Regions from separate parts of the Lysinibacillus sp. SGAir0095 genome, predicted to be linked through region 2. Evidence: riboswitches for the same ligand, from Rfam matches in the RefSeq annotation. Region 2 holds a riboswitch; the other holds the start of a gene.
What was found. A riboswitch is a leader RNA that binds a small molecule or an ion and turns the genes downstream of it on or off. The one in region 2 is predicted to bind glycine.

Region 1 (6,749 bases), 860 kb from region 2:
CAGAGAAAATTGAGACCCAAGTAATATTCGGAGAATCACTTTCCACTGCTGTCCATAATTTAGGGTGGTTTTCAGCAAAATTTGATGAGTTTATTAAGCATGGAGAAAAAAGTGGTTATCTAGGCAGACAACTACTAATTTATAGCGAGTTAATTGAAGAGAAGTTACAGTTTTTTATTAAAAAAGGCGTCTCGATTGTACAACCGATTTTCTTTATCATCATTGCTTTAAGTATTATTGCTGCCTATCTAAGTATCTTACTGCCAATGTATGAACTAATTGAAATAATCTAATAGGAGCGTGTATTTGTTGAAAAGAAAGACTGAAAATGGATTTACTTTCATTGAATTGAAGGATGCTAAAAATGTTGGTTCCTCTGTTAAAAAGAAAAACCTGCAATCCGGGTTCACTTTAATAGAAATGTTAATCGTACTTCTGATCATTTCGATCCTAATACTAGTAACGATACCAAATGTTACAAAACACTTTACAACGATTGATAACAAAGGTTGTGAAGCGTATTTAAAAATGGTGCAGGGACAGGTAGAAGCCTACAAAATTGATAACCAGTCATTGCCCACTTTAACACAGCTTAAAACAGATGGTTACTTAAAGAATGATCAAGCAACTGAATGTCCAAACGGCGACTTGATCGAGATACAAAGTGACGGAAATGTAATAGCAGTAAAACGAACTACCACTGAAGGTTCAGATGGAAGTTAAGTTGCATAGAGAAGTGATGAAAAATAGTAATGGATTTACACTGATTGAAATGCTTCTTGTGCTTTCTATCGTTCTTCTAATAAGTTCTATCGTTTTTCAAATAACCCTTTCACTTTCAGAACGGCGTGTAGTTGATCAATTTTTTGAGCAGGTGATGTTAGATATTCAAGAAATTCAAGCACTAGCAATAGCGAAAAATGAGCCGTTTAATATCCAATTATATAATAATCATTATAAAGGGTACGGCATCTTCTCAGGAGAAATAATATTTGAAAGAGATTTCCCTCAAAACATTAAGTTAGACGTGACTAGCAATTTAAAATATTTTATGGTCTATCCAAATGGTGATGTTTCTAATTTTGGGACTATTCGGTTTCACACACCTTTTGGAGATGCGAATTTGATTATTTATATCAAAGAAGGACGGATGAGGCTAGTTGAATTGTAGAGGAATAGCATTTGTTGAGACATTATTATCGGTAGCTATCGTTTTAATCATAACCAGTTCATTGCTTCCACTAAGCTACCGATTGAAAACTACATTGTATAATGAAAAAGTTGAACTGCATGCTTCAGAAACAGCTCTTGAGGCTGTAAAGCTGATTAGGGAATCCTTAACTCTAACTGGTACAAAAACAATTGAAGGTAATGACTATCAGTGGAAATTTGATGGAGATCAAATTTGTGTTCAATTTAAAAACTTAAGTGGAGAACAAGTGAAATGCATCAATCGAAATGGAGAGTAGTTCATAATAGTCAGGGATATACCCTGCTTGAAGCGCTTTTTTCCTTTAGTGTATTTGTGATCCTCGCTCAAATATTATTAGTCGTCCTTTTTTGGATACAGCAAATGAATACAACCTATTTTACAAATGAAGATACAGCTTGGGAATTCTTTGTGTACGACTTTCAACAATCTTTAGTAAATGTTAAAGAGATTAAATTATCAAATGACTCCAAAACAGTAGATGTATTTTATATAAATGATGTAAAAAAAATAAATCGAAGTGGCGATGTGCTTAGATTAATTATAAACAATCAAGGTAATACTCCATTATTAATCGGAGTTCGCAGTGCTTTGTTTAATTGGGATGGTCAATTTCTCACGTTATCAGTTATTTTTAACAATGGGGTAGAAAAGGAGAGGAGGTTTTTTGTTCAAAAAATTACGCAATGAAAGTGGAGCAACTTTTGCACTTGCTATCATGTTGTTATTTGTCACAACTTCTTTTATTACTTTCTATTGTTTATCGTACGAATCACAAATAAAAGTGTATAATTCATTGGAATTCGCCAATGTTCGTGCTACGATAAACCTACTGAGGGAAATTGGTAGTAAGTAGTAGATAGATTTTGGAGAGTCAAAGAAGGTGATAGCATGCGAAAAATATATTTAGTAGGCTTCATGGGATGTGGTAAGAGCGCTATCGGACGAAGGCTAAGTTATTTTTTAAGACTGCCATATTACGACATGGATCATGAGATTGTTCGGCAACAAGGAATGTCAATTCCCGAAATATTCGAGGTGTATGGAGAAGCTCATTTTAGAACATTAGAAAGAGAATTTCTTCTTAACTTCCGAGACGAAGCATGTATTATTGCAACTGGTGGCGGAGTAGCAATGAGCGAAGAAAACCGTAATATCATGCGTCGTTCCGGATTGGTCTTTTTTTTAGATGCAACATTCGAAGATATATATGTGCGTATTAAAAATGATAAAAATCGACCAATCGTACAACGTTCTACTAAACAAGAGTTAGAGCAATTGTATCAAACGAGAAGAAAGTTCTATAGAGCTTGTGGTCATATTCGAGTATTGACTGAAAGTCGAACTCTACGTCAAATTGTTGAATATATAGGCTTTCAGGTGAATCGTTTAAAAGGCGAATGATAATTGTATTTTTTATTTAGAATGTTCGTTTTTAAACTTAATTTAAAAAAAGATTGCCTTTTCATGACCACCAATGTTAGGATATAGCCAAGAGATGTTATATTTAGTACATTGAATTTAGAATATCGCGCGGATGATTGTGCGGGGAGAGAACGTGAAAAGCGTCGCCGAAGGAGCAAGTAGTGAAGAGCTATGAATCTCTCAGGCAAAAAGACTCGTACAGGACGCATCTCTGGAGAGTGCTGTTTTCAGCTTGTTTGAATCAGCCACCAAAGGGGAAAGCCAATTTTAATTCGAATTACTAAGAGTGATTTGGTGTAACTTTCAGGTGCAAGGACAGGGGATTCCTCAAGTAACTAGAGGATTCGTCTGTCCTTTTTTTGCGGATAAGAAAGGGTTTTAAAGAATATCCGGCAAAAATGCGTCAAAATCTCGACCTCTTCTGAGTTGAGATGTGTTTTCCAATGTGCAAAATTATGGATAATATTAGGGGGACCAAGAATGGGAAATGAATTAAAACGAACGCCACTTTTTTGTGAGTATGCAAACTACGGCGGGAAAACAATTGATTTTGGAGGTTGGGATCTACCGGTCCAATTCTCTTCCATTAAAGAAGAGCATGATGCTGTTCGTCACCGTGCTGGCCTTTTCGATGTATCCCATATGGGAGAAATTATTGTAGAAGGCAAAGATGCATTAACATACTTACAATTTTTATTAACTAATGATATTTCAAAAATTCAAATTGGTGGAGCTCAATATAATGCGATGTGTTATGAAACTGGTGGAGTTGTTGATGACCTATTAGTTTACCGACTAGAAGATGAGAAATATTTATTGTGTGTGAATGCAGCTAATATTGAAAAAGATTTTGAATGGATGAATAAACACGTTCAAGGTGATGTTACTGTAATAAACAAATCCAATGAATATGCACAAATTGCCTTACAGGGTCCGTTATCTGTAGAAGTACTTCAAACTTTAACTGATGTGGACTTGAACTCTTTGCAATATTTTAAATTTATAGAAAACGCTCAGATTGCTGGAAACCAAGTATTACTTTCGCGTACTGGTTATACAGGGGAAGATGGTTTTGAACTTTACGGTGAGCCTCAAGCAATCGTTGATTTATGGACAAAAATTTTAGAAGCAGGAAAAGACAAGGGAGTAGTACCAGCTGGATTAGGAGCTCGTGATACTTTACGCTTTGAAGCATGTCTTCCTTTATATGGCCAGGAGCTTTCAAAAGATATTTCACCACTTGAAGCTGGAATTGGTTTTGCAGTAAAGCTTCAAAAAGAAAGTGACTTTATCGGAAAAGAAGCTCTAATTTCCCAAAAGGAAAATGGTCTTGCTCAAAAACTTATCGGTGTTGAAATGGTTGACAAAGGGATTCCTCGTCATGGCTATAAAGTGTTTAAAGATGGGATTGAAATCGGAGAGATCACAACAGGAACCCAATCGCCATTAACAAAGAGAAACATTGGTTTAGCTTTAATTGATGCAAAATTTGCTCAATTAGAAACTGAATTAGAAGTTGAAATTCGAAATAAAAAAGTAAAGGCGCAAACTGTCGCAACTCCTTTTTATAAACGCTCAAATTAAATCGTGAAAAGAGGCTTAATCGAATGGTACATCGTTATCTTCCTATGACGGAACAAGATAAAAAAGAGATGCTTTCGACGATTGGTGTTGAAAGTATTAACGAATTATTTTCGGATATTCCTGAAAGTGTTCGTTTCCAAGGCTTATATAATATAAAACCGGCAAAATCAGAATCTGCTCTATTGAAAGAATTAAAACAACTAGCTGCTAAAAATGAAGACACAGATTCAAATGTGTCTTTCCTGGGTGCAGGTATTTATAACCACTATAAACCAGTAATTGTCGATCATGTTATTTCTCGTTCAGAATTTTATACTGCCTACACACCATATCAACCTGAAATCTCACAAGGTGAATTACAAGCCATCTTTGAATTCCAAACAATGATTGCAGAACTTACTGGAATGGATCTAGCAAACTCATCAATGTATGATGGAGGTACTTCCTTAGCAGAAGCTGGAATGCTTGCCGCCGGTCATACTCGTCGCAAGAAATTACTAGTTTCAGAGGCAATCCATCCTGAATATCGTGATGTAGTAGCTACTTATGCTTATGGTCAATCTATTGAAATTGTAACAGTACCAACTACTAACGGTGTTACAGATATCGATAAGTTAAAAGAATTAATAGACGACAATACAGCAGGAGTAATGGTGCAGTATCCAAACTTCTTTGGTCAAATCGAGGATCTTCAAACAATTGGTGACATTACTCATGAAGCGAAGGGATTATTTATCGTGTCAGCGAATCCGCTCGCTTTAGGTATCCTAACTCCTCCAGGCAAATTAGGTGCAGATATAACTGTAGGGGATGCTCAAGTGTTTGGTATTTCTGAAAGCTTTGGTGGTCCTTATTGCGGTTATTTCGCTACAACTACTAAGCTAATGCGTAAAGTACCAGGTCGTTTAGTAGGAGAAACTGTAGATCAAGATGGTCGCCGTGGCTATGTTTTAACTTTACAGGCTCGTGAACAGCACATCCGTAGAGAAAAAGCGACGTCCAATATTTGTTCAAACCAAGCTTTATTAGCTCTTGCAGCGTCTGTTGCAATGACTGCCCTTGGTAAAAAAGGTGTTCAAGAAATGGCGAAACAAAACATAGTGAAAACTCGTTATGCAAAAAATGCCTTTGAAGCAGCAGATTTCACAGTAGCATTCCAAGGGGCACACTTTAATGAAATTGTCATAAAAACAAACAAATCAGTAGCCGAAATCAATGAACAACTTATTCAGGATGGTATTATTGGCGGCTTTAACTTAGGCACAATTTATCCAGAGTTAGAAAATCATGTATTGATTGCTGTTACTGAATTACGTACAAAAGAAGAAATCGACGCATTAGTTGAGAAAATGGGGGCTTACAATGCATAACGAAAATCAATCACTCATTTTTGAATTATCCAAAGAAGGTCGTGTAGGCTACAGCTTACCAGAATTAGATGTACAGGATTTTGATCTATCTGATTTACTGCCAGCAGGGTATGTTCGTGAAGAAGCTGCGGAATTACCGGAAGTTGCAGAACTAGACATTATGCGCCATTATACAGCTCTATCTCGTCGTAACCACGGAGTAGATTCAGGGTTCTATCCATTAGGCTCTTGTACAATGAAATACAATCCGAAGATTAATGAAAATGTAGCGAGATTATCAGGCTTCGCCAATATCCATCCTCTACAAGATGAAGCTACTGTACAAGGTGCTATGGAGTTGTTATATGAACTTCAAACTTCATTAGTAGAAATTACAGGTATGGATGAAGTAACTTTACAACCGGCAGCCGGAGCTCATGGAGAATGGACAGCATTAATGATGATCCGAGCATTCCATGAAGCGAATGGAGAAGGTCATCGTAACAAAGTTATCGTGCCAGACTCTGCTCATGGAACGAACCCGGCATCAGCAACAGTTGCAGGTTTTGAAACGATTACCGTGAAATCAAACGAAGATGGATTAGTAGATCTAGACGATTTGCGCCGAGTAGTTGGAGAAGATACAGCAGCGTTAATGTTAACAAATCCTAATACACTAGGTTTATTTGAGGAAAACATTTTGGAAATGGCTGAAATCATTCATGGTGTTGGCGGTAAAGTATATTATGATGGCGCTAATCTAAATGCAGTTATGAGTAAAGCACGTCCTGGAGACATGGGCTTTGACTGTGTACATTTAAACCTTCATAAAACATTTACAGGTCCTCATGGTGGAGGTGGGCCAGGTTCTGGTCCAGTTGGTGTGAAATCGGATTTAATTCCTTTTTTACCAAAACCTGTTTTAGTGAAAAAAGAAGATGGCTCATTCCATTTTGATTACAATCGTCCTCAATCAATTGGTCGTGTTAAGCCTTATTACGGTAACTTCGGTATCAATGTACGTGCTTATACTTATATCCGTACAATGGGGCCAGATGGTTTAAAAGCTGTAACTGAATATGCAGTTTTAAATGCGAACTACATGATGCGTCGCCTAGAGCCATACTTTGATCTTCCATATAACCGTCATTGTAAGCATGAATTCGTTCTTTCAGGCCGAC
Region 2 (6,749 bases):
TGAAAAAAAGAAAACTTGGAAAAAGCGAAATTGAAATTTCGGAGATTAGTTTAGGCTGCATGTCTCTTCCAACATCATTAACGGATGCAAAACCAATTGTTGAAACAGCTCTTGAGTCTGGGGTTAACTATTTTGATACAGCAGACCTTTACGATAAAGGGATAAATGAAGAAATCGTGGGAGAACTATTAAAACCGCATCGACACGATATAGTCCTTGCTACGAAAGTTGGAAACCGTTGGGAGCCTGGTGAAGATGGCTGGCATTGGGACCCTTCCCCATCACACATCGAAAATGCTCTTAAGATGAGCTTAAAGCGTCTCCAAACGGATTATATCGATGTCTATCAACTACATGGCGGGACTATTGATGATCCTTGGGATGAAATTATTTCAACCTTTGAACAGTTGAAAAAAGAAGGCTATATTCGAGAATACGGCATTTCGTCTATTAGACCCAATGTATTTAGATCCTTTTTAGAACGAAGTCATGGTATCTCCAATATGATGCAATACAGTCTATTAGACCGACGCTCAGAAGAATGGTTTGATGAAATTTCAGACACGAATGCTTCCGTGGTCACACGTGGCTCCATTGCTAAAGGACTTTTAACAAACGAATGGCAAAAACGTGTAGAAAGTTCGAATGGCTACTTAACTTATTCAAAAGAACAATTAATAGAAACACTCAATAGCCTGCAGATTTGCTATGAGGATATTCACGCTTTAAGCCTTGCGTATAATTTAAGTCATCCAGTTATTGCCTCCACTGTTATTGGAGCAAGCTCAATGCAACAATTACTAGAAAATTTAAAGGCATACGAAAAATCACAAGCTATTCATGACTTCACACCAATCGAACAAATTACGAAGAAAGAAATTTATACCGAGCACCGATGAAAAAATATATTTTCTTGCTCATTACCGTTTTAGTTTTATTATTTTGTGTTTCAAGTATGACCTACGAACAGCAAACAATTGTACCTACATTAAAGGAAACGTTGGGAGATCAACCTTTCTATAACTTATTAAGCAAAATTGAAGTAACTTATTGGGGGCAAACCATCTCAGTCGAAACTCGCGGCTATTATTATTTCATTGAATTCTTAGTTCGAAAAGGATTGCATTTTGTCGGCTATGGATTCATTGCAATTTTGTTTTACTTGATGTATCGCAAGTTTAAAGTAAAGTTTGCTGTTGTCTTTGCAATCCTTACGACTTTTGTGGTAGCTTCACTAGATGAATTTCGTCAAACCTTTGTTGTTGGCAGAACGGGTATTTTTGATGATGTCATCCTTGATACATCAGGAGCAATCACTTTTATCATTGTCTTTAAGATTGGATTTGTTCTCTATCAAAAAATAAGAAGACCCTCATTAAGTCCAAATAGTGCGAGTGAATAGAGAATGTAACATTTCGATGTTATGTTCTCTTTTTTGATCACTATCATTTTCTGTCATTTTTCATAACAATTTTATTTTTCATAAATCCATAGACTTGAATCATTTTTTTGATATAATGACACATATTAGCAGATTAACAGACGCAAAATCCGATTAACTGCTGGTCACTTATTTAAAGAACGTTTTTTTACTTTTATGAGAAAAGTGTTCTAAAGTGAAAAATTTTATAGCGGTGATTGCTATGGGATGACTATAGCAGGAGCAATTTCTGGAGAGATCGCTGTTTGCGACGCCGAAGGGTTCACAATCTCAGGCAAAAGTACAGAAAAGTAACAACTTCAACTTAGAAAAACAGATCATTCTATTTTTTGTCATATAGTCATTAATGGAATCATAGTTTTTGCTATTTTCTTTTTGTTATTTTTTACGTCATGAGATAGGAATGCTTCCTATCTCATTTTTTATTTTCAGGTATTGTTGCTAGTTTTAATAATTGGTTAGGCGGATTTAGGCTACAATTCAACAAATGGTTTATCGGATTGACAGATAATATGGAAAAAGTCGGTCTATTAAATTCTGTCCGAGAATATTGCTGATACTGTCGAGATTTTTTACTAAAGTGTCGGGAATAAACTCAAAAGTGTCAGCATTATACTAGTTTATAGCCTCGTATCCCCTCCCAACTTAAAACAAAAGCAGGCCGCTTACTATCAGGGGGCATATATATGGAACATCGTGAATTAAAAAGAGACTTAAAAAACCGGCACGTTCAATTAATTGCCATCGGTGGAACGATTGGTACTGGACTATTCTTAGGATCTGGTGCGGCGATAGAAAAAGCTGGACCTTCCATACTGTTTGTTTACTTGATTATCGGAACGGCAGTATTTTTCGTCATGCGAGCTCTTGGAGAGTTACTTCTCTCAAACTCAGGCTATCAGTCTTTTACTGATTTTGCATCAGACTATGTTGGTCCTTGGGCTGGTTATGTAACTGGTTGGACTTACTGGTTCTGTTGGATTATGACGGCCATGGCCGACATTATAGCTGTTGGCCACTATGTAAAATATTGGTTTGATATTCCTCAGTGGATGCCAGCTATAGCATGTTTAGTTATTTTACTAGGTTTGAATTTATTAACTGTAAAGCTTTTTGGTGAATTAGAATTTTGGTTTGCCTTAATAAAAATCATCACCATTATCGCTCTTATCGTCATCGGGATTGTTCTATTAATGATTGGATTTGAAACAGAGTCCGGCGTTGTGTCGGTAAGAAACCTATGGGAATATGGTGGCATCTTCCCTAACGGCATATCAGGATTTTTATTCTCCTTCCAAATGGTCGTCTTTTCCTTTGTAGGAGTTGAATTAGTCGGTGTATCAGCTGCTGAAACCGCTAATCCAAGAAAAAATATTCCATCTGCCATCAATAAGATTCCTGTGCGAATTTTACTGTTCTACGTTGGTGCTTTATTTGTCATTTTATGTATTAATCCATGGACAGTTTTAAGCGCAGAAAACAGTCCATTTGTACAGGTATTTGCACTTGTTGGTATTCCAATTGCCGCGGGAATCATTAACTTTGTTGTGTTAACCTCAGCAGCCTCAGCTGGTAATAGCGGTTTATTTTCGACGAGTCGAATTATGTTCAACTTAAGTAAAAATAAGCAAGGTGCAAAATCATTTGGGAAATTAAATAAAAATGCAGTTCCGGCAAATGCCCTTTTTGTTTCTACAATAGTAGTATCAATCGGTGCATTGCTAAGCTATGCGATTCCTGACTCTGCTTTCAGTATAGTGACAACGATTAGTGCGATCTGCTTCATCTGGGTATGGAGCATTATTTTAATCTCCCATATTCGTTACAAGAAATATCGTCCAAATTTACATAAAAGATCAACATTTAAGGCACCTTTGACTCCTTTCATCAACTATGTTGTGTTAGCACTGTTTGTAGCTATCCTCATTATCATGTTTATTTCCGAAGAAACGCGTTCCGCTTTATTGCTAACGCCAATTTGGTTCATCCTGGTGATCTTCACGTATGTAATGAATAGAATAAAATAGCGTTTTTTAAGAAAACAGCACCCATCTCTGAGTGCTGTTTTCTTGTTTTTCCATAGAATTTTAAAAGCTGGGAAAACGACCAAGACCCGGGTGGAGTGTCAAAATGACTTAAACCGTACCACAGGAGTGCTACCCCACTCTAAAACTTCGAGCCTTGATCACCATATTTGTCTAATAATTCTTCAAAGCTCATATTCTTTTCACGCTGTTTGCGTTCGAAAACTAATCGAGCTTGTCGTTCTTCCTCTTTTGCTTGCTCTTCTTCAACCAGGCTTTTCTTAGCTGCCTTTAATTTGGCAAGAATATCGCCGTTTAATTGATCTTGCAATGTTAACGAATCCTCATTTTTTCGTGATTGAGAAGAAGCTTGCTCCACTGGTTTTTGACCTTGTTTTTTCTTTTTCCCCATGTTTAGTCACCTACTTGAATGATCGAATTTCTCAATTTAGTTTAACACGATTTTTTGTAAAACACGATATCCGTCAATGGAATACTTCAATAGTAATAACTACGAACTCCTTACTCCTTACTAATAATTTCCAATCACCAGAAGTCTAGCACTACCATCTAGACATATTAAAACCGAAGCCTTTCATTTAATTTTACCCTACTCTACTAATTTGAGCATTTTTATGTGTAAAATAGTTAAAATGAGAAACTTAGAGAAGAGGTGTAAAAATGGAGAATTGGTTGAAGCTGCTTTCGACAAATGTGATCTCTCAGATTTTGGAAACGGCCTTTCAATGGTTCGTTGTTGTCGATCGGGATGCGAAGATTATTTATATAAACGATGAATATTGTCATTTCCTTGAAGTAAGTCGTGAAGAAGCCATTGGAAAACATGTTGCCGATGTCATTGAAAATAGTGAAATGCATTTAGTGATGGAGCGAGGCACTGCTGAAATCGCTGCACCACATTACATCAAGGGTACTTATATGCTTGCTAACCGAGTGCCTATTGTTGTAGATGGCGAAATCATCGGTGCATTCGGGAGTGTCATCTTCCGTGATATGAGTGATTGGAAAAAGCTAAGTTCACATGTACGAAAAACAATGGACCAAATCGAGACCAATATAAACCAATACACAGAATCCTTTTATAACTTAGCGGATATTAAAGGCAGTTCTTTAACGATTCGGAAAATCAAAGAAACTATTACAACCATCGCCCCCACTAAATTGCCCGTTTTAATCGAGGGTGAAATCGGGACAGGGAAAGAAATGTTTGCACAAAGCATTCATGGTTTATCGAATCGAGCAGAAAACTATTTTGTTAAAATGAACTGCTCCACCATCCCGAAAGAATTGCTCGAAGAAGAGCTCTTTGGGAAATGGGAGGTAAATCAAGATGTTAAGAAAGGACGTATTCAACGTGCTGAGGGTGGCACGCTTTTCATAGAGGAAGTCAATGAATTACCCATTACATTACAGGCAAAGTTACTGAAAGCATTGCAAGATCAAAAAGTACAACCTCTAGGGACAGACGAAGAAATTTCAGTCGATGTACGTTTTATCTTGAGCTCGAACGTTTCGCTTGCAGAAATGGTAAAAAGCAAACATTTTCGCGAAGATTTATTTTACAAAATTCAAGCTATTACTCTACAAGTCCCCCCTCTCCGGGATCGCATAGAGGATTTATCCGAGCTGATTCAGACTTTTTTAAGTAAATATAGTGTTGAGGCAGGTCGCCGCGGCATAAAAATCGATCGAAAAGCTTGGTGGAGTTTACAACAATACGATTGGCCAGGGAATGTTAGAGAACTGCAGAATGTCATGCAGGCAATTATCCATTTAGCTGAAGGTGATCAAATTTCCATTGATGTCCTTCCTTTACATATTCGCCGTCAGAAAACTACATTCTCAAGAAGCACAAGCACCTTGGAAGAAATGCTCTTTCAGGTGGAAGGACAAATTTTACAAGAACACCTAGACAACGAAAAGGATAAAATGAAGATTGCGCAAAAACTAGGTATTAGTCGTTCTACTCTTTATGAAAAAATTAAAAAACACAACTTATGACCTAAAATCCGATATTCTGGACACTTATCCGGGATTTCGGATTTTTTAATCCCATTAAATTCCACTCTCTTCAATAAATTCACTTTAAAAATTCCGATTTTCCGGAAAACCCCTGCCACTCTGGTTGTCACATTTTTGACACACCCTATTGCATAGAATATTCCATTCTGCTTTAATACAAATTATAGCGTTTTCATACCTATTTTTTCTTAGTTTTGTATTTTAAAAGGAGGATGTAATCGATGAAACAATTATTCACTTCTGCAGAAGAAGCAGTTAAGAGCATTCAAGACGGATCTACCATAATGGTCGGAGGTTTCGGCTTAGTCGGTATCCCGGAGCAATTGATACTTGCTTTAGTCAAAAAAGGAGTTAAGGACTTAACCATTATTTCAAATAACTGTGGTGTCGATGACTGGGGATTAGGTTTGCTATTAAAAAATAAACAGATTCGTAAAATGATTGGCTCCTATGTGGGAGAAAACAAAGAGTTCGAGCGTCAAGTTCTTGCTGGAGAAATTGAAGTCGAATTAACCCCACAAGGAACACTTGCTGAACGAATTCGTGCAGGTGGCGCTGGTATTCCCGCCTTCTATACACCAGCTGGCGTGGGAACAATCGTAGCTGATGGAAAAGAAATTCGTACTTTCAATGACAAAGAATACGTATTAGAAACTGCATTAGTAGCAGATTTCGCTTTAATCCGAGCAGCAAAAGCAGATTTTGTCGGGAATTTGATCTACAACAAGACGGCTCAAAACTTTAACCCGATGATGGCGGCAGCTGGAAAATTTACGATTGCTGAAGTAGAGGAAATTGTTGAAGTTGGCAGCATTAATCCAAACGAAGTACAAACACCAAGCATTTACGTGCAAGGGCTACTGCAGGCACACCAAGAAAAACGAATTGAACGATTAACAGTACTTAATGGTTAAGGAGGACTAGACATGACATTATCAATAAGAGACCGCATTGCTATTCGCGCTGAAAAAGAAATTCAAGATGGTGATTACGTCAACCTGGGGATCGGGATGCCTACGTTGGTAGCGAATCATATATCGCCAAATAAATCAGTCATCCTACAATCCGAAAACGGGTTACTTGGCATTGGCCCCTACCCGACCGAGGCTGAGGTGGACCCAGATCTAATAAATGCTGGGAAAGAAACTGTAACAACGATACCTGGTGCTGCGTTCTTCACAAGTGCGGAAAGCTTTGCAATGATTCGTGGAGGGCATATTGATGTCGCAATTTTAGGCGGT

Region 1: linked by a shared signal. The riboswitch ahead of gcvT (glycine cleavage system aminomethyltransferase GcvT) and the one ahead of C1N55_RS07715 (amino acid permease) in region 2 are both predicted to bind glycine.

Annotation. Positions count from the first base shown of each region.
Region 1 is NZ_CP028083.1:2,423,104-2,429,852, reverse strand. It holds gene comGB (competence type IV pilus assembly protein ComGB) at 1-293, shown strand, start outside; gene comGC (competence type IV pilus major pilin ComGC) at 307-723, shown strand; gene comGD (competence type IV pilus minor pilin ComGD) at 713-1,171, shown strand; gene C1N55_RS11935 (hypothetical protein) at 1,161-1,469, shown strand; gene C1N55_RS11930 (ComGF family competence protein) at 1,445-1,900, shown strand; gene C1N55_RS11920 (shikimate kinase) at 2,102-2,614, shown strand; glycine riboswitch at 2,748-2,841, shown strand; gene gcvT (glycine cleavage system aminomethyltransferase GcvT) at 3,116-4,219, shown strand; gene gcvPA (aminomethyl-transferring glycine dehydrogenase subunit GcvPA) at 4,243-5,589, shown strand; gene gcvPB (aminomethyl-transferring glycine dehydrogenase subunit GcvPB) at 5,582-6,749, shown strand, end outside.
Region 2 is NZ_CP028083.1:1,560,938-1,567,686, reverse strand. It holds gene C1N55_RS07725 (aldo/keto reductase) at 1-899, shown strand, start outside; gene C1N55_RS07720 (VanZ family protein) at 896-1,402, shown strand; glycine riboswitch at 1,661-1,737, shown strand; gene C1N55_RS07715 (amino acid permease) at 2,128-3,468, shown strand; gene C1N55_RS07710 (YqkE family protein) at 3,608-3,877, opposite strand; gene C1N55_RS07705 (sigma-54 interaction domain-containing protein) at 4,147-5,487, shown strand; gene C1N55_RS07700 (CoA transferase subunit A) at 5,730-6,422, shown strand; gene C1N55_RS07695 (3-oxoacid CoA-transferase subunit B) at 6,435-6,749, shown strand, end outside.